2 regions of the Herbaspirillum sp. RTI4 genome follow, and region 2 is predicted to be linked to the other one. Evidence: predicted binding sites of a transcription regulator. Region 2 holds the regulator's gene; the other holds the start of a gene.

Region 1 (8,932 bases), 2.9 Mb from region 2:
GTCCGTTCGAATGGCGCGCCTTGTAAAAAACCCGCTGTCTGACCTACGCCAGACAGCGGGTTTAGCGCCCGAAAAATCCGGGCAGCACTCATCCGATATTATGGACGGGTAGTGCCTGTCGGAAACGGCCATGCTGCTGCCGGATTCAACACGGTTTTTACTGCAGGAGCAATGGCGACTGGCTTGGCGGCAACCGCTTTTTTTGCGACTGCTTTCTTTGCTGCCGGCTTTGCTACTGCCTTGACCGCTGGCTTTGCTACCGCCTTGACTGCTGGCTTTGCTGCTGGCTTCGCGGCAACCTTGGCAACAGGTTTCTTCGCTGCTGGCTTTGCTACTGCTTTTTTCGCTGCTGGCTTTGCAACCGCAACGGCCTTCTTCGCTACTGGCTTTTTAGCGGCAACGGCTTTTTTAGGCGCTGCTGCTTTCTTGGCTACCGGCTTTTTAGCAGCGACAACTTTCTTGGCGACTGGCTTTTTAGCGGCGACAGCTTTCTTGGCCACTGGCTTTTTGGCAGCGACGACTTTCTTCGCCACTACTTTTTTAGCAACAGGTTTTTTCGCTGCGACTGCTTTTTTCGCTACTGGCTTTTTAGCGGCAACGACTTTTTTAGGCGCTGCTGCTTTTTTCGCTACGGGCTTTGCTGCTGCCTTGGCGACGACTTTTTTCGCTGCGGCCTTTGGTGCTGCCTTCGCGGCGACCTTAGGTGCTGCTACTTTTTTAGCCGCTGGCTTTTTCGCTGCGACTACTTTCTTGGCGGCGACGGGTTTCTTCGCGGCGGTTTTTTTTGCTGCTGTTGCCATTTTGTTTCTCCTTCATATGATGGAAAAAATCAAGCTTGATTGGAAACCCGCCTGAACCATCGCGATGACGCAGGCGGATTATTCATCGGCGCACGCAATGCTTGCTTGCGCTAATGAATTTGGCACCAGCCGAACTGCTGCATTCCCTCAACTATGCAGCACTTCAGCCTGATCAACCGCGCTCCCGTCCCGCTTCACAATGCGAGCGACGGTGGAGTTTCTCCGAACGCGGTCAAAAAAAACGCCGGCAATTACGCCAGCGCTGGAATAGCTTTTTCAAAGATTATCAAACCCAGCAAAGGAAAAGCCGCCTTGACCGATGACATCGGGATAAGCGGCAATAGCAGGCGGGATATGAGGGGTCTTCTACTGTTCATTAATAGGGCGTTTGCCTCGTCAGTTCTTGCACTCCGGCTATCTTGCAAGCTAGCCGGCGCCGTGCTTGCCGATCTTGATGTTGCGTTAAGATCGGCGTCAATTTTGTAGAACCGTTGTAGAACCGTTGCAGAACCATTTTGAAAACTCTGATGAAGCTGCGGCTTCAAGCTTCATCAGATCATCCGGTTATTCCCAGTTCAATGCGCCCCCTGTTTGATATTCAATGACACGGGTTTCAAAGAAGTTGCGCTCCTTCTTCAAATCGATCATTTCACTCATCCAGGGAAATGGATTTTCTTCTTGTGCGAATAACGGGTCCAGACCAATTTGCTGCGCTCTCCGGTTTGCAATGAATCGCAAGTAACCTTTGAACATCGGTGCATTCAAACCTAGCACTCCTCGCGGCATTGTATCCTCTGCGTAGCGATATTCCAACTCTACCGCGCTGAAAAACAACGATTTAATTTCATCTCTGAATTCCGGCGTCCACAAATGCGGATTTTCCATCTTGATCGTGTTGATCAAATCGATACCGAAGTTGCAATGCATCGACTCGTCGCGCAAGATATATTGATACTGTTCAGCCGCGCCCATCATTTTATTTTGCCGTCCCAGCGCCAGAATTTGCGTGAAGCCAACGTAGAAGAACAAGCCTTCCATGATGCAGGCAAACACGATCAGCGACTTCAGTAATTTCTGATCATTCTCAGTGGTACCAGTGGTGAATTGAGGATCGGTCAGCGTATTGATGAACGGGATCAGGAACTCATCCTTGTCGCGGATCGATTTGACTTCGTGATACGCGTTGAAGATTTCCGCTTCATCCAAACCAAGCGATTCGACGATGTACTGATACGCATGCGTGTGGATCGCTTCTTCAAACGCCTGACGCAACAAATACTGGCGGCATTCCGGCGCAGTGATGTGGCGATAAGTGCCAAGCACAATGTTGTTCGCCGCCAATGAATCGGCAGTCACGAAGAAACCCAGATTGCGTTTGACCAGGCGACGCTCGTCGTCGGTCAGACCGTTTGGATTTTTCCACAGCTCGATATCGCGCTGCATGTTGATTTCCTGCGGCATCCAGTGATTCGCGCAACCGGCCAGATATTTATCCCAGGCCCATTTGTATTTGAACGGCACCAATTGATTGACGTCAGTGTGGCCGTTGATGATGCGCTTGTCGGCCGCATTGACGCGACGCGTGACATCCGGTGCCGGTTCGTCTTTAGTGACCAGCGTCGGATTCAGGGCAACATCGGAAAACTGCGGTGCGGCTTGCTGGCGCGGCGCCTGCAATGGCGACTCCGGCGGCGATACATGAGCGGCGGGGGTCGTAGCGATTTCTTCATCCCAAGAGAGCATATTTAATTCCTTAGCGGTAGCAAAGCGTGGCGCAGCGTTCAACGCTGGCAGCAATGCGTCTTATCAATAACAGTAGGACTAGAGGGCAAAACAAAAAGTGCGCCACTTGCACACCCTTGCCTGCCGGCATTTCACGATCGTTCCTGACACCGTAACGATCGCTTGAATAAATCAGTCGAAGCTCGGCAGCGGAAGCTCTGCGATGGAAACTCGGATAAGCGCCACGCAATTGCTTCATCAGAGCTTCCCTTGCAGCGAACAGCTTATTGGCAGGCTTCGCATTCCTCGAAACCAGCGTCACCAGGGCGCAGCACGCAGGCCGGGCCATCCAGCTCGATGTCGTCAGCCACTGGTGCCGATGTCATCACGTTGCCGCCGCCGGAGCCATCGACACCGACCGCGTTCAACGCGCCGGTTTTGGAAGTCGATTTTTCCGTATGGGTGGCGCCCATGGTGCGCAGATAGTAAGTCGTCTTCAGGCCACGCAACCATGCCAGCTTGTAAGTTTCGTCGAGCTTCTTGCCGGAAGCGCCAGCCATGTAAATATTGAGCGACTGTGCCTGATCGATCCATTTCTGGCGACGCGCAGCGGCTTCAACGATCCATGACGGCTGCACTTCGAACGCCGTGGCGTAGATTTCACGCAGATCTTGCGGGACGCGATCAATCTTGGCCAGCGTGCCGTCGAAATACTTGAGATCGGAGATCATGACTTCATCCCACAAGCCGCGCGCCTTCAGGTCACGCACCAAATAGGCATTGATTTCCGTGAATTCGCCGGACAGATTGGACTTGACGTACAGGTTCTGATACGTCGGTTCGATACAGGCCGAGACGCCGATGATATTGGAAATCGTTGCTGTCGGTGCAATCGCCACGCAATTCGAATTGCGCATACCGAAATCACGGATACGGCTGCGGACCAGCGTCCAGTCCATGGTTTCGGAGGAATCTGTTTCCAGATAGCCACCGCGTTCTTCGGCCAGCAGCTTGAGCGAGTCTTGCGGCAGGATGCCACGATCCCACAGCGAGCCGGGATACGAGCTGTAACGACCGCGCTCTTCAGCCAGTTCGGTCGAGGCCAGATAAGCGTAATAGCAGACGGCTTCCATCGAACGATCCGCGAATTCGACCGCATCTTTCGAGGCGTAAGGCGTGCGCTTCATGTGCAGGCAATCCTGAAAACCCATGATGCCCAGACCGACCGGACGATGACGCAGGTTGGAATCGCGTGCTTTCTTGACGGCGTAATAGTTGATGTCGATCACGTTATCCAGCATGCGCATGGCGGTGCGGATGGTTCTTTGCAGTTTGACGTGGTCGATTTCACCGTCGAGCATGTGCGCTGGCAAATTCACCGAGCCCAGATTGCAGACCGCGATTTCAGAAGCATTGGTGTTGAGCGTGATCTCGGTACACAGGTTCGAGCTATGCACGACGCCGACGTGTTGCTGTGGCGAACGGATGTTGCAAGGGTCTTTGAATGTGATCCAAGGATGACCGGTTTCGAACAGCATCGACAGCATCTTGCGCCACAGATCATTGGCCTGGATCGTCTTGAACAGGCGCAACTCACCGCGCGCTGCTTTGGCTTCGTAGCCGACATAGGCTTCTTCAAACGCCTTGCCGAACTTGTCGTGCAGGTCTGGCGTATCGGAAGGCGAGAACAGTGTCCATTGGCCTTTTTCCATGACGCGCTTCATGAACAGGTCAGGAATCCAGTTAGCGGTGTTCATGTCATGCGTGCGGCGGCGATCGTCGCCGGTGTTTTTGCGCAGGTCGAGGAATTCCTCGATGTCCATGTGCCAGGTTTCCAGATAGGCGCAGACTGCCCCCTTGCGCTTGCCGCCCTGATTGACTGCCACGGCAGTGTCATTGACCACCTTCAGGAAAGGCACCACGCCTTGCGATTTGCCGTTGGTACCCTTGATGTGCGCACCCAGCGAACGCACTGGCGTCCAATCGTTGCCCAGACCGCCGGCATACTTTGCCAGCAAGGCATTTTCCTTGATGGCGTCGTAGATGCCTTCCAGATCGTCAGCCACCGTGGTCAGGTAGCAGGACGACAATTGCGAACGCAGCGTGCCGGAGTTGAACAGCGTCGGCGTCGAGCTCATGAAGTCGAACGAAGACAGCAGGTTGTAGAACTCGATAGTGCGCGCTTCGCGATCGACTTCGCTCAGTGCCAGACCCATCGCCACGCGCATGTAAAAGGCTTGCGGCATTTCGATGCGAACGTCGCGGATGTGCAGGAAGTAACGGTCATACAGCGTTTGCAGACCGAGATAACCGAATTGCAGGTCGCGTTCGGGCTTGATGGCATTGGCCAGCAACGCCAGATCGTACTGCGCCAGCTTAGGATCGAGCAGATCGGCTTCGATCCCCTTCTTGATGTATTTAGGGAAATAGTCGAGGTATTCGGCCGGTGCATCGGCTTGCGCCACTTCCTTGCCGAACACTTCCTTGCGGATGGTGTGCATCAGCAAACGTGCAGTGACCTGGCTGTAGGCCGGGTCTTTTTCCATCAGGGCGCGGGCGGCCAGAATGGCCGACTTGTGCAGTTCCTCGACCGGCACACCGTCGTACAGATTCTTGACGGTTTCCGCCAGGATTGCTTCCGCGTCAACGTGTTGCTCCAGATCCACACATGCGGCCTTGATCAGCGTGCGTACTTCGGCCAGATCCAGCGGACGGCTCTTGCCATCTTCCATCACATGCAATTGCGGCACAGCAGATTCAGGGGCCGCGGCGGCATGTTGCGCCCGCTCTTCCATCCGTTTGGCGCGATACAGAACATAGGCGCGCGCCACATCGTGCTCACCGGAGCGCATCAGCGACAGTTCCACCTGATCCTGGATGTCTTCTATATGGAAGGTGCCGCCGTTCGGCTGCCGGCGCACCAGCGCAGAAACGACATTCGATGTCAGTTGCTCGACCATTTCGCGCACGCGGGCCGAAGCAGCACCCTGCCCGCCATTGACCGCCAGAAATGCTTTGGTCACGGCAATCGCAATTTTGGAAGGCTCAAAGCCCACCACCGAGCCATTACGGCGAATGATGCGGTAATCCGCCAGAGTGGCCGCGGATTTTGCCAGCGAAGCAGGGCCGCCATCCTGAGTTGAAGTGGAAGAAAGCATGCCGAAATCAGTTGTTGATTGGCCGGAAATTTCTTGAGTAGAGCGCACTGAGCCTCCTGAGCTGTAAAACCAGTCATCCGATATGGATGACTGAGTAGGAATGAACCCTCGTGTCAGCGAGGGCATACGAATTGGGTGATGAATGCAGAGCAGGGGCGAATACTGCGCCCTGCCCGCCATGCAAGCGGAAACTACCTGATGTTTGCCCGTCCGGGTAAGCTGCAAAGCTCCCGAAACGCTCCCTGGCAAAACAAAGAATCATCAAAAAAACACTACATCTAGTTGTTTTTTAAGTTTTCGGAACTAATTCTAGTGGCTGCCAAGGGACTTGGCAAACAATATTTGTGCATATTTTTATCTGTTTTCGTCTTGACTTTTGACATCGCCAATAACGAAGCGGATCGGTGGCACATCCGGCTTCTTGACCCCTACGGTGACCAGCGCCGCGCCAAAGCGCTGCCAGTCGAAAAATGGACCAGGATCGGTTTTACGTCCCGGTGCGATGTGTTCGTGGCCGCTGATCGCATCCAAGGGCGCTGCATCGTGCAGCGCTGCCGTCAGCGCCGCCAGGGTGGCATATTGGCGGTCATCGAATGGGACAAAATCAGACCCCTCCAATTCAATCCCGATGGAAAAGGCATTGCAGCCATGCCTACCCTCGAACTGGGAGACACCGGCGTGCCAGGCGCGATCATGAATGCTGACGAACTGAAGCAAACTGCCGTCGCGTCGCACTAAAAAATGCGAGGACACCCGCAATGGGCGCAGTTGCTCGAAATAGGGGTGCGCCTGACAATCGAGCCGATTGGTAAACAGATCGGCAATGTAGGGGCCGCCGAACTCTCCTGGCGGCAGGCTGATATTGTGAATGACCAGTAAATCCGCCGCGACACCGGCCGGCCGGGCATCGAAATTCGGTGAGGGCACTTGCTGCGCCGCCGGACACCAGCCGTTCTTATCTAGAATCAGGACCGGATAGGCCATCGCTGGCATCAGATTGTCGACAATTGCTTATGCTCTTCCCCGCAGAAGACATTGCCGGCAGCATCCACCACCGCTTCCGAGGCAGGGAAATGGACGTGGCAATGGGCGCACTGGACGATACGCTCAACCTGCGGCGCGGCCGGCGGACGTCGTGTCCCGCCCGGGGCAGCGCCAGGCCCGCCCATCATCGATTTTTTCGCGCGTTTCAGCCAGACCACCACTGCCACCAGGATCAGTAACCAAATCAGGTATTTCATATGAAGGCCCTATGCAATACCACTTCCAGCACGAAACGGGTGCCGACATAGGCGAGTAAGAGAATCGCAAAACCGCTCAACGTAAACCGCAAAGCGGTTTTGCCGCGCCAGCCCTGCCACCGCCGGCCTGCCAGCAACACACCGAACAGCAGCCAGGAGAAAAAAGTGAAAATCGTTTTGTGATCCAGCCTCAAGGCCTGACCGAACAGCTGCTCGGAAAACACGGCCCCCGACAACATGGTCAAGGTCAGCAAGGTAAAACCGAGCGCGATCAGACGGAACAACAGCTTCTCCATGGTCAGCAGGGGCGGCAACCGCTCCAGCGCGCCATTGAACCAGCCCGCCTTCGGCTGCGCTGATCGAATATGCAGCCGGGACTCCTGCAGGACCATCAGTACCGCGTGGAATGCGGCGATGGTCAAAGTGCTATAGGCCAGAATGGAAATCGCGATATGCCCCAGAAACCAGCCGGACTTCCCGGCCAGCGGCACCATGTTGCCGGGAAAAATGCCGGGCAACACGACCGCCAGCGCCGCTACCGGCAAGACCAGTACGCGCAGACTGTCCAAAGCGGAATTGCGGTTTTCCAGCCAATAGAAAGCGACCGTAATCCACAAGGTGGCTGACAGCATCGCCGCGAATCCGACCCGGACGGCATCGGGAGCCGTCACATCGGCAGAGAGCGCCGCGCCATGTAACAGCCAGCCAAACAAAGTCAATACGGACTGCGCCCTGCGCGCAGTCGTCGGCAATACCGCTGCGATCAAATACAACAGCGCCGCCAGAAGGAAAAAGGAATTTTGCATCGGCCAAGTTTATCATCAAGTCGCCTCCGAATCTGCCGCGAGGCCCGCCGGGATGCAATCAGTTAAAATGACTGCCAATCCAGCGCCTCCGCGCTTGCCGCACAGCGGCCACCACTCTCTTTGAAGCCCCCACAACCATGCTCGACAATCTGACCAACCGGCTTGCCAAAGTCGTTAAAACCCTGCGCGGCGAAGCGCGTCTGACCGAAACCAATACCGCCGACATGCTGCGCGAAGTGCGCTTGGCCTTGCTTGAGGCCGACGTTGCGCTGCCTGCGGTACGCGAATTCATCGCCAAGGTCAAAGAAGCGGCGATCGGTGAAGACGTCATCGGCTCGCTGACCCCTGGTCAAGCACTAGTTGGCGTCGTCCAACGCGAACTGGCCAGCCTGATGGGAGCCGATCTCGGCCCCGATGCCTCGCAGCTCAGTTTTGCCACGCAACCGCCGGCAATCATTTTGATGGCCGGTTTGCAAGGCGCGGGTAAAACCACGACCGTCGGTAAGCTGGCCAAATATTTGCGCGAAAACAAGAAAAAGAAAGTCCTGACTGTTTCTGCCGACGTCTACCGTCCGGCCGCTATTGCGCAACTGCAAGCGGTCACGGCACAAGCCGGCGCGGATTTTTTTCCGACCGAAGCAAGCGATGATCCTGTCGCCATCGCCCTTGCCGCTCTGGATTTCGCCAAGCGCCATTATCACGATGTCCTGATCATTGATACCGCCGGTCGTCTCGGTATCGATGAAGCGATGATGCTGGAAATCAGCGCCATGCACGCCGCCGTCAAGCCGATTGAAACCCTGTTCGTGGTCGATGCCATGCTGGGTCAGGATGCTATTAATACGGCCAAGGCCTTCAGCGATGCACTGCCGCTGACCGGTATTATCCTGACCAAACTCGATGGCGATTCGCGCGGCGGGGCGGCATTGTCGGTGCGACACATTACCGGCAAGCCGATCAAGTTTGCCGGCGTTTCCGAAAAACTCGACGGCCTTGAAGCCTTCGACCCTAGCCGCATGGCCAACCGTATTCTCGGTATGGGCGACATTCTGGCGCTGGTCGAAGAAGCCAAAAAGGGAATGGACGTTGCCGCCGCGCAGGATTTGGCGCAGAAGATTAAAGGCGGCGGTAAGTTTGACCTGAACGATTTCAAGGCCCAGCTCGGTCAGATGAAAAAAATGGGCGGCATGGCCGGCCTTCTCGAC
Region 2 (8,932 bases):
GGCGACCGGTAGCGATGACACGATGGCCGTTGGTCGAAAATTGCTGGGCCATGGCAGCGCCGAAACCGGCTGTGGCGCCTGTAATTAATACGATCATATATAGGACTCCTGAATTCTTTTGAAATGATGGTCGCAAGCATGTTCACTGCGAATGCAATGCAACATGATAACTGCAAACGTGAGTCGAGGCCCAATACGCGTACTTACGTCCGCTCATAGTCGCTCGTTGCGCGGCTTGTTTGCTGCGATGCGTGATGCAGTAAAACAGGGCGGCGCTGGTTCTGTTGTTGCTCATAATGAGGGGGCGTCTTGCTGAAATTTCGGCAGTCCCTTACAATGCCAAGACCATTTCGTCTCACGTAACTGGCGAAAATGCCGGACACTGCTCCGGTACTAGATGGATATCCATCGGGAAGCGTGAGATTTCATTAGCCGTACGCCTGGGCAGCCCAAATGGAAAGTACGAAGAGGCTGCCGTCATTCCCTTAAAATTTTGGCGCTCATTCGATTGCAACGGCGTGATGCCGTCCGGCATTCTGTGCCGGCACGGCTGATGCCCCGGTAACTTTCTCATCCAGCGGAGTATTCCATGTTTCCAAAGAACCATACGATTGCCAATGTTGACCCTCAACTGTGGGCGGCCATGCAGCAAGAAAAGGTACGTCAGCAAGAGCATATTGAGCTGATTGCTTCCGAGAACTACACCTCGCCAGCCGTCATGGAGGCGCAGGGTTCGCAGCTGACCAACAAGTATGCAGAAGGTTATCCGGGCAAGCGTTATTACGGCGGATGTGAGTTTGTCGATGTCGCCGAGCAACTCGCGATTGACCGGGTCAAGCAATTGTTTGGTGCTGAAGCCGCCAATGTGCAGCCGAATTCGGGTTCGCAAGCGAATCAAGGCGTGTTTTTCGCCATGCTCAAGCCGGGCGATACCATCATGGGTATGTCGTTGGCTGAAGGCGGACATCTGACGCACGGCATGGCGCTCAATATGTCGGGAAAATGGTTCAACGCTGTTTCTTACGGCTTGAATGACAAAGAAGAAATCGATTACGACGCGATGGAGCGTCTGGCGCATGAAGCAAAGCCGAAGCTGATCATTGCCGGTGCGTCGGCCTATGCGCTGCGGATTGATTTTGAGCGGTTTGCCAAGGTGGCCAAGGATGTCGGCGCTTTGTTCATGGTCGATATGGCGCATTACGCGGGCCTGATTGCTGCGGGCGTTTATCCTAATCCGGTACCGCATGCCGACTTCGTTACGTCGACAACGCACAAGTCCCTGCGTGGCCCTCGCGGCGGAATCATCCTGATGAAGAAGGAACATGAAAAGGCGATCAATTCTGCCATTTTCCCTGGTATTCAGGGCGGTCCTTTGATGCATGTGATCGCCGGTAAGGCCGTGGCATTCCAGGAGGCCTTGCAGCCTGAATTCAAGATTTATCAGCAACAGGTTCTGGATAACGCAGATGCGCTTGCCAAGGCATTGATCTCGCGTGGTTTGCGTATTATTTCCGGACGCACCGAGTCGCATGTGATGCTGGTTGATCTGCGTGCGAAAAATATCACCGGCAAGGAAGCGGAAGCGGTGCTTGGGTCGGCGCACATGACCTGCAATAAAAATGCGATTCCTAATGATCCGGAAAAGCCGTTCGTGACTTCGGGTATTCGTCTGGGTAGCCCGGCCATGACGACGCGCGGTTTCGGTGTGGCCGAATCGATCAAGGTCGGTAATCTGATCGCCGATGTACTCGATCAGCCGCATGACGCAGCCACAATAGAACGCGTGAAAGCAGAAGTGAAGAAGTTGACTGCTGCGTTCCCTGTTTATGCCTGAAGCAGTCGCGTAGGGTAGTAACAGTAAATGGATTGGTCCGGAGCCCGCCCCTGAGATTATCGAAGGGGCGGGCTCTTATTGATGGTGCATGGGGAGAGTCTGATGAAATGTCCTTTTTGCAATCACGACGATACGTCGGTAGTCGATACCCGCGCTTCGGAAGAGGGTGACACGATTCGTCGCCGGAGGCGTTGCGAGCATTGCGACAAGCGCTTCACGACGTTTGAGCGGATTGAGTTGACGATGCCGGTGATCGTCAAGAAAAACGGTAGCCGGACGGAGTTCGAAACTGCCAAGCTGCGCGCTAGTCTGATGCTGGCATTGCGTAAACGCCCCGTTTCTGCGGAAGCGGTTGATCAGGCGATTCATAGCATTCAGGAAAAACTGCTATCGAGCGGAGCCCGTGAAGTGGTATCCGGTCACGTTGGTGAGTTGGTGATGCGTGAGTTGAAGCGGCTGGATAAGGTTGCCTATATCCGGTTTGCATCGGTCTATAAAAGCTTTGAGGATTTGTCGGAGTTCCAGGATGCGATTGCTGAAGTCGGTCGGGAGCGACCTGCTGTGCCAAAAAAACCAACCTGAGTTGGTTTGGTTTGGTTTGCAGCAGTAACCTGAAGAAGAAATAGTTTAAGGTTCGACAATGTACGGGCATAAAAAAACGACCGCTTTCGCGGTCGTTTTCATTTACATCTTCCATCAAATAAAGCCCCGCCAGTGCCGCTGTGCCGGCATCCTGAACCAAACGGTTCAAGGTGGCTGCAGTCAGTTCAATTTCGGGTTCATCGGTCTAGCGACGCTCACGCCCATCAAACAATATTCCACAGCCTATGCACATAAATGGTTCAAGGAATTATGACACTCGCGAACACGGCAGGAGTCACTAAGTCTACGCTAAAGCCCCTGCGTGTCAAACTGTTTTTGTTGAAAGAAAACAATAATTACTGATCTGATGAATACAGTGTGTAGGCACTGGGCTGGAGGCAAGCTTGTTAGTTTCGCAATGAAGACGCTGTCTGCGCATTCAAAATAAATTTTCTTGAGGGGTCAGTGCCTGGTCCAGCAGGGTATGCATTGCTGAAACATTCAGCTTCCACTCGGCCAGAGTCAGGCCAGCGAGTGGCCCAGAATCATGCCGAGTCGATAACAATTCGGCGGCAATCCCGAGGGCTGCTGTTACCGCGATACGATCCGTACCTTTGATTTTTCCCATGTCGCGAATGGAGCACATTTTTTCATCAAGGTAAGCGACTGCCAGTTGCAACGCAGGCTCCTGTCCTTCCTGGCAAGCCAGCGTGTAGGACGTACCCATAATATTGACGGGGAGCTGGATCATGCGGTTTCCTCGCTGTTGGAATCAACGGATAGCTCTGGTGGTGGCTCTATTGACGGCATCATGCTGAGTAGCGTGGAGACTCTTGCATGTGCAGCATCAATACGTGTAGCTAATTCCGATTTTTCTACGTCGAGTAAATGAATTTGCGAACGTAATTCTGCGTTTTCTTGGCGCAATGACGAAGTCAATGCAGCCAGTTGGGCTACTTTATCGGAAAGTTGCTGTAGTTCAGAGATCATGGGCGTAACGGTGACTATTCGGACAGATGATCATTATATGCCTTAGTTGCTAATGCTCTCCTGGCCGGCTCTTCCTCCCGCCGTCCTCGCACGCATCAATCGCATAGCCAGAACAGATTTTCAATGAGACTCTGATGAGGCGAGCACGAGAAAAAATCAGGATTGCGGTATGCACTTCACGCAAAAATGGCTACATTTTTTCTGAATTTATACGAGCCGCTTCAAGCAATCAAGGCTTCCCTGGCTTTTAAAAAGGGTCTGCAGATTTGCCCGAAATTCCCTATCCATTTGAGAACGAATTTGTTGGTTGATGCAGTGAATAAGAGCGCTTGCGAAATATTTATCGAAAAAAAAAAGAATTTATTTCAATGCTCAGCTGAAAAATCACCGTTTGTCGTGTTTGTGTTGGAAATCAGCTTCGGTTTTTGAATGCGCATGCTATTGTTTTCGGCGTGGTGGCACGGCTATTTATTTGTAAATATATCAGTTTATTTTTTAAAATTGATGTTGTCGCGAATCTCTATTTTCTGATTCTAATGTGGTTTTTTCGGATAAAAATATTTCACGGAAATGAACGAAATTCGCCAGCCTACGCCAGCTAATCTCATCAGCGCTTGTTAGCGCCGAATTATCGATGTGGTCGACAGGAGTAGGAGAAGCGGCATGCCCAATTTTAAAGTAGCTTCAAAACCAGAATCCCCTTATGTGCATTGCCTGGCTCCCCGGGAGCGCTTGTCAATCGAGGCTATCGTTGATGAATTACTGCACAATTTTGGTAGCGTTGAGACGGCCGAATTTGCAGATGCCTGCAGTCTGTCAGCGCAACAATTGCCACGTCGTTTGCGCGAACTCGCACATCGTTTCAAATACATGCATTTGCAGTGCGGTGCGGTATTGCTGCGCGGGATTGCTGTGGATGATCATCGCATCGGCCCTTCGCCGCAACATTGGGATGCTCCCTGGCGTAATCCGCCGACCTTGCGAGAGGAGGTGACGCAATGCCTGCTGAGTGCCGTACTGGGCGATATATTCGGATGGAGAACGCAAGAAAATGGCCGCTTCCTGCGCCACATTGTTCCGGTTCTAAAAGAAAGCGAAGAGCAACTTGGCGGTGGCAGCAGTGTCACGCTCGTCTGGCATAACGAAGAAGCATTCCATGAATGCCGGGGCGATTTTTTATCCATCCTGTGTTATCGGAATGACGAGCAGGCGCAAACCATATTGTCCTATGTGGGCGACATCGCCATCCCGGATGAAAAATGGGCAATTCTGGCCGCGCCGCGCTACACCATCCGTCCCGATAAGTCGCATTTCCCGGATCAAAATGTCAGTGCGCACTGGCGTCTGGATGATCACGCCTTCGCGCGGATCCAATGTATGTATGCCGATCCGCAACCGGTCCCGGTGCTGTCAGGTTCGCGTGAAAAACCGTTCATACAAGTAGATGAAGCCTTCATGTGTGCCATTGAAGGGGATGCTGAGGCAGCGGAGGCTTTCGACTGGTTACTACGCCAGTTCGATGATAAAAAAAATAGCATCGTCATGCAGCCTGGCGATATGTTGTGGATCGATAACAAGCGCGCAGTACATGGCCGGTCAGTTTATTTACCTCACTATGGGCCGCGTCAACGTTGGCTGAGGCGTGTCAATGTCACCCTCAATTTACGTGCCTCGCTGCCCTATCGCGAAAGTGCATTGAGTCGGCATATTGTCTGAGATGTTTTCTTTGATGTGCTGCAGATGCTTCCCCATATTCAAGTCACTTCATTTCAGCGATATTTTTTTGCGATTGATTTTTCTATGCAGGACAGCGAATTTCCGAATGATAAATGGAGACTATTTTGATTTTTAATACTGCGCCAGAGGATGGCAGTTTGCAGGTGTTCAACAAGCACGATATGAGTAAAGTCGATTTTTCGCTCACGGAAATTTTGTATGCGATTGACGCAGCATATAAGGCTTACTCAGCAGGTCTGTCTGATAATCCGCGCAAGCTAACGACTAATGGAAAAGACGGTCGCTCTGTCTCTTACGCGATGCTGGGACGGGATGGCCAACGCGGAACGATAGGACTCAAATCATCCTATAAATTCCATGGTAATCCCGGCAAAAATGGGCAGAATGGGCAGAAATATTACACCTCGCTTTTGTTATTTGACGATGCAACCGGATTGCCTCTCGCGTTGATGGATTGCAGTCTGGTAGGCGGACTACGAACACCTGCCGCATCTGCTTTGATCGCACGGGAATGCGCTCAACGCAATGCCGAGTGCGCCTTGGTGATTGGCTGTGGCACACAGGGGCAGATGGCATTGCCATTTCTGGCGACGGCGATGCCGCAATTGAAACGTCTTATCGTACATGGCCGACATACGGAAGGCGTGAATGCGGTAGTGGAAAAAATGAAGCGATTCCATCCGAATCGTACGGTCGAAGTTTCGACGAATTTGCGAGCCGAAGCAGGCGTGGCAGATATCATTATCGGCGCTGCCGGCCCTCGTTCTCTGGCACGGGTACAACACGATTGGCTCAAACCGGGCGCCCTCAGCATTTTGGTCGGATACGGGCTTCATCCCGATCTGCTGCACAAGGCAGATTATCGCATTGCAACTAACGAAGCCCAGATGCAGATCACCGGAGCCGATCTGGTGGACTCCGATGGAAAATTGCCTGCGGTTGACGCCGAATTGCCCGACATTCTCTCAGGGTCGCAATCGGGACGGCATGATCAGGACCAACGAATTTTCGCCTATAACAGTGGCATGGTAATTACCGATATCGCACTAGGTCGCCTGTTTGTCGAGCGCGCCAGCGCACAAGGTTTGGGCCGAACCGTACAAATGTGGTGAGATATCGATGAAGCAATCGACTGTCCAACAAACTCAATTAGAAACTGAAATAGACGCTGGCATGAGGCTACCGTCATTGCCCTCGATTCTTCACCCGGCAGTTCGCCATTTTATTTATAAGCAGCAGGAATATATTACCGATCTGGTTGCCGGATTTGGTTCTGGAATCCACATCGTATTACCCCAAATTTTTTGCGACACGGTAAAACGGTTTCAAAACGTATTGGAATCAGTTCAGGTAGACGGACTGATTCTCTACGCCAAAAAAGCCAATAAAGCGCGTTGCTTTGTCGAATGCTGTCCGCAATTAGGTATCGGCATTGACGCTGCCAGTCTGCAGGAAGTAACGCAGGCATTGGCTTGCGGCGTGCCCGGGGAGCATATCGGAATCAGCGGTCCGGCAAAGCAGACCGATTTGCTCCTGTTGGCGATTCGCCAGCGATGCCTGGTTGCCATCGACAGTCTGGATGAGTTGCATGGATTTATCGCCCTGGCGCGACAGACGGGTTGTCGTGGTCGTTGTCTGTTACGCATACACCCTTCAGCGCAGCCAGAGAGTCGCTTCGGACTATCTTCAGCGGAATGCGAGGCCGCATTGCAAGTCTGCACCGACGCGAGCAGCGACATCACTCTGGAGGGGTTTTCATTCCACCTGTCAGGCTATGTCCCTGACCAGCGCTCGACGGCAGCACATCAGTTAATCGACTATTGCCAGGCCGCACGCATGAGGGGCCTCGTCGATTGCAGCACCGTCAATATCGGCGGTGGCTTTGCAGTACGTTACGCGGAGCAGGCGCATTGGACTGCCTTCATCGCCATGCAACAGCCCACGCATTACCATGCCGGAAAATCTTTCTCTGACTTTTATCCCTACTACTCAGAGAGTCACGGTGCCGGTATGCTTGCCGACATCCTCTTTGCCCGACAAACCGCAACAGGCCTGACTCTGGCGCAGCGCTTACAGTCACATGGAATTCGGTTATTGGCAGAGCCCGGGCGGGCGCTGCTTGATCAGGCTGGTTTCAGCGTCTTTGCCGTGCAAGGCGTCAAGGACAGAGCTGCTGCGGGAACGATGCCTCCTTACGGCATCATTACGGTAGGCGCTACCAGTTTCAGTTTGTCCGAACAATGGTTTAACAGCGAATATTTTCCCGACCCACTTCTGCTCAATAGAGACACTTTCGATTTTTTCGACGAGCAACAAAGCGACCCTATCCCCTATCCCGCCTGCGTTGGTGGTGCCAGCTGCCTCGATTCCGACATGCTGAGCTGGCGCAAAATAGTATTCCCTCGCCGTCCCGCTGCTGGCGATTTGCTGGTGTACACCAACACTGCCGGCTATCAAATGGATTCCAATGAATCCCCGTTTCATGACTTGCCTCTGCCCGCCAAAATAGTTGTCAACCTCAACTCCGATCGGCCCCGTTGGCGGCTCGATGGCGTCAGCGGATCTACCCCTGCGTATTAACGCACTTACAAGGAAGATAAATATGGATCGCCATCCTCTGCAGCAGTCTTTGTCCATCGTTACACGATCATCGGACCTCATCGGAAATACCCCTTTGCTGGAATTGATACGTACCCGTTTTGGCAGTCGCCTTCTACTCAAGCTTGAGCAATTCAATCCCACCGGCAGTGCAAAAATCCGTATCGCCAGACAGATGCTGGATGAGGCAGAACAACAGGGCTTACTCAAGCCGGGCGGATGGGTGATCGAATCGACTTCCGGCAATACCGGCATGGGGCTGGCGCTGTTGTCGGCGGAGCGGGGATATCGTTTTACCGCCGTTGTGGACCGCCATGCTGCGGCCGATAAAATTCGTACGATGCAGGCTTACGGCGCAGAAATTATGTATGTCGACACGGGCGACAACGATGAGCTGGCAACTGCAGACCGCGAAGCACTGGCCGCAAAGATCGCAGCCGAGCAAGGAGCCTATTGGACAGAGCAGCATAACAATCCCGCCAATGGACATGCTTATCGTGATGTCGCTGAAGAATTGCAAAAGGTACTGGGCCAAGAGATGACACATCTTGTCGGCGCAGTAGGTACCGGCGGTTCCCTGTTCGGCACCGCAAGAGTTCTTAAAACGCTCTTGCCCGCGTTGCGCGTGATCGGCGTAGAACCTCACGGCTCGATTGCCTTTGGCGGTCCCGGAGCGGCCTATTATCAGTCGGGAACAGGGACGCCGGAAGGTGCTGAAATCGGCGCGCTGGTTGATTACGATTTACTGGATGAAGGTTTAAAAGTATCGGATCGGCAAGCCTTCAACACGAGTCGCTACCTGGCACGTAAATTTTCGCTCATGACGGGTGGGTCTGCCGGCGGGGTCATTTATCAGGCGATCAAAAGGCTGGAAGTCGCACCTCCCGGGAGCACCTTAGTCGTGCTGGTGTGCGATGGCGGTGAAAAATATCTCGATACCGTATTCAACGATGAATGGATGGATAAACGCGATCTGTTGGATTCAGGCGTCGAACGGGAACTGGACCAATTGCTGGAACAGATTACCGTGTCGGCATGAGTGTGGCGCAATGGCGGGCGGATAGTAAATGCATTACCGCTTTGGCGTTTCCTTTGATCCTCACGCAGTTGTCCCAGGTCGCCTTATCAACAACGGACATTGCCATGATGGGGATGTTGGAACCGATTGATCTGGCGGCCGGCGGCTTGGCC

What was found. The regulator NrdR, encoded in region 2, represses ribonucleotide reductase genes. The targets are predictions, from matches to a motif close to CACNANATNTNGTG.
Region 1: RGU70_RS04170 (ribonucleoside-diphosphate reductase subunit alpha) is a predicted target of NrdR. The motif match lies at 5,951-5,964, and genes of this name have one in related genera.

What each region holds. Positions count from the first base shown of each region.
Region 1 covers NZ_JAVIWQ010000002.1:871,443-880,374, reverse strand. Annotated here, with positions in the region: gene RGU70_RS04180 (histone H1-like DNA-binding protein) at 99-800, opposite strand; gene RGU70_RS04175 (ribonucleotide-diphosphate reductase subunit beta) at 1,365-2,543, opposite strand; gene RGU70_RS04170 (ribonucleoside-diphosphate reductase subunit alpha) at 2,807-5,680, opposite strand; gene ampD (1,6-anhydro-N-acetylmuramyl-L-alanine amidase AmpD) at 6,035-6,673, opposite strand; gene RGU70_RS04160 (PP0621 family protein) at 6,673-6,921, opposite strand; gene RGU70_RS04155 (cytochrome C assembly family protein) at 6,918-7,727, opposite strand; gene ffh (signal recognition particle protein) at 7,865-8,932, shown strand, end outside.
Region 2 covers NZ_JAVIWQ010000002.1:3,788,452-3,797,383, reverse strand. Annotated here, with positions in the region: gene RGU70_RS16920 (SDR family oxidoreductase) at 1-97, opposite strand, end outside; ZMP/ZTP riboswitch at 350-453, shown strand; gene glyA (serine hydroxymethyltransferase) at 590-1,834, shown strand; gene nrdR (transcriptional regulator NrdR) at 1,937-2,416, shown strand; RNA gene ssrS (6S RNA) at 2,536-2,714, opposite strand; gene RGU70_RS16900 (cell division protein ZapA) at 2,856-3,167, opposite strand; gene RGU70_RS16895 (DUF904 domain-containing protein) at 3,164-3,406, opposite strand; gene RGU70_RS16890 (hypothetical protein) at 3,593-3,835, shown strand; gene RGU70_RS16885 (TauD/TfdA family dioxygenase) at 4,070-5,122, shown strand; gene RGU70_RS16880 (ornithine cyclodeaminase family protein) at 5,236-6,255, shown strand; gene RGU70_RS16875 (alanine racemase) at 6,317-7,723, shown strand; gene RGU70_RS16870 (cysteine synthase family protein) at 7,746-8,780, shown strand; gene RGU70_RS16865 (MATE family efflux transporter) at 8,777-8,932, shown strand, end outside.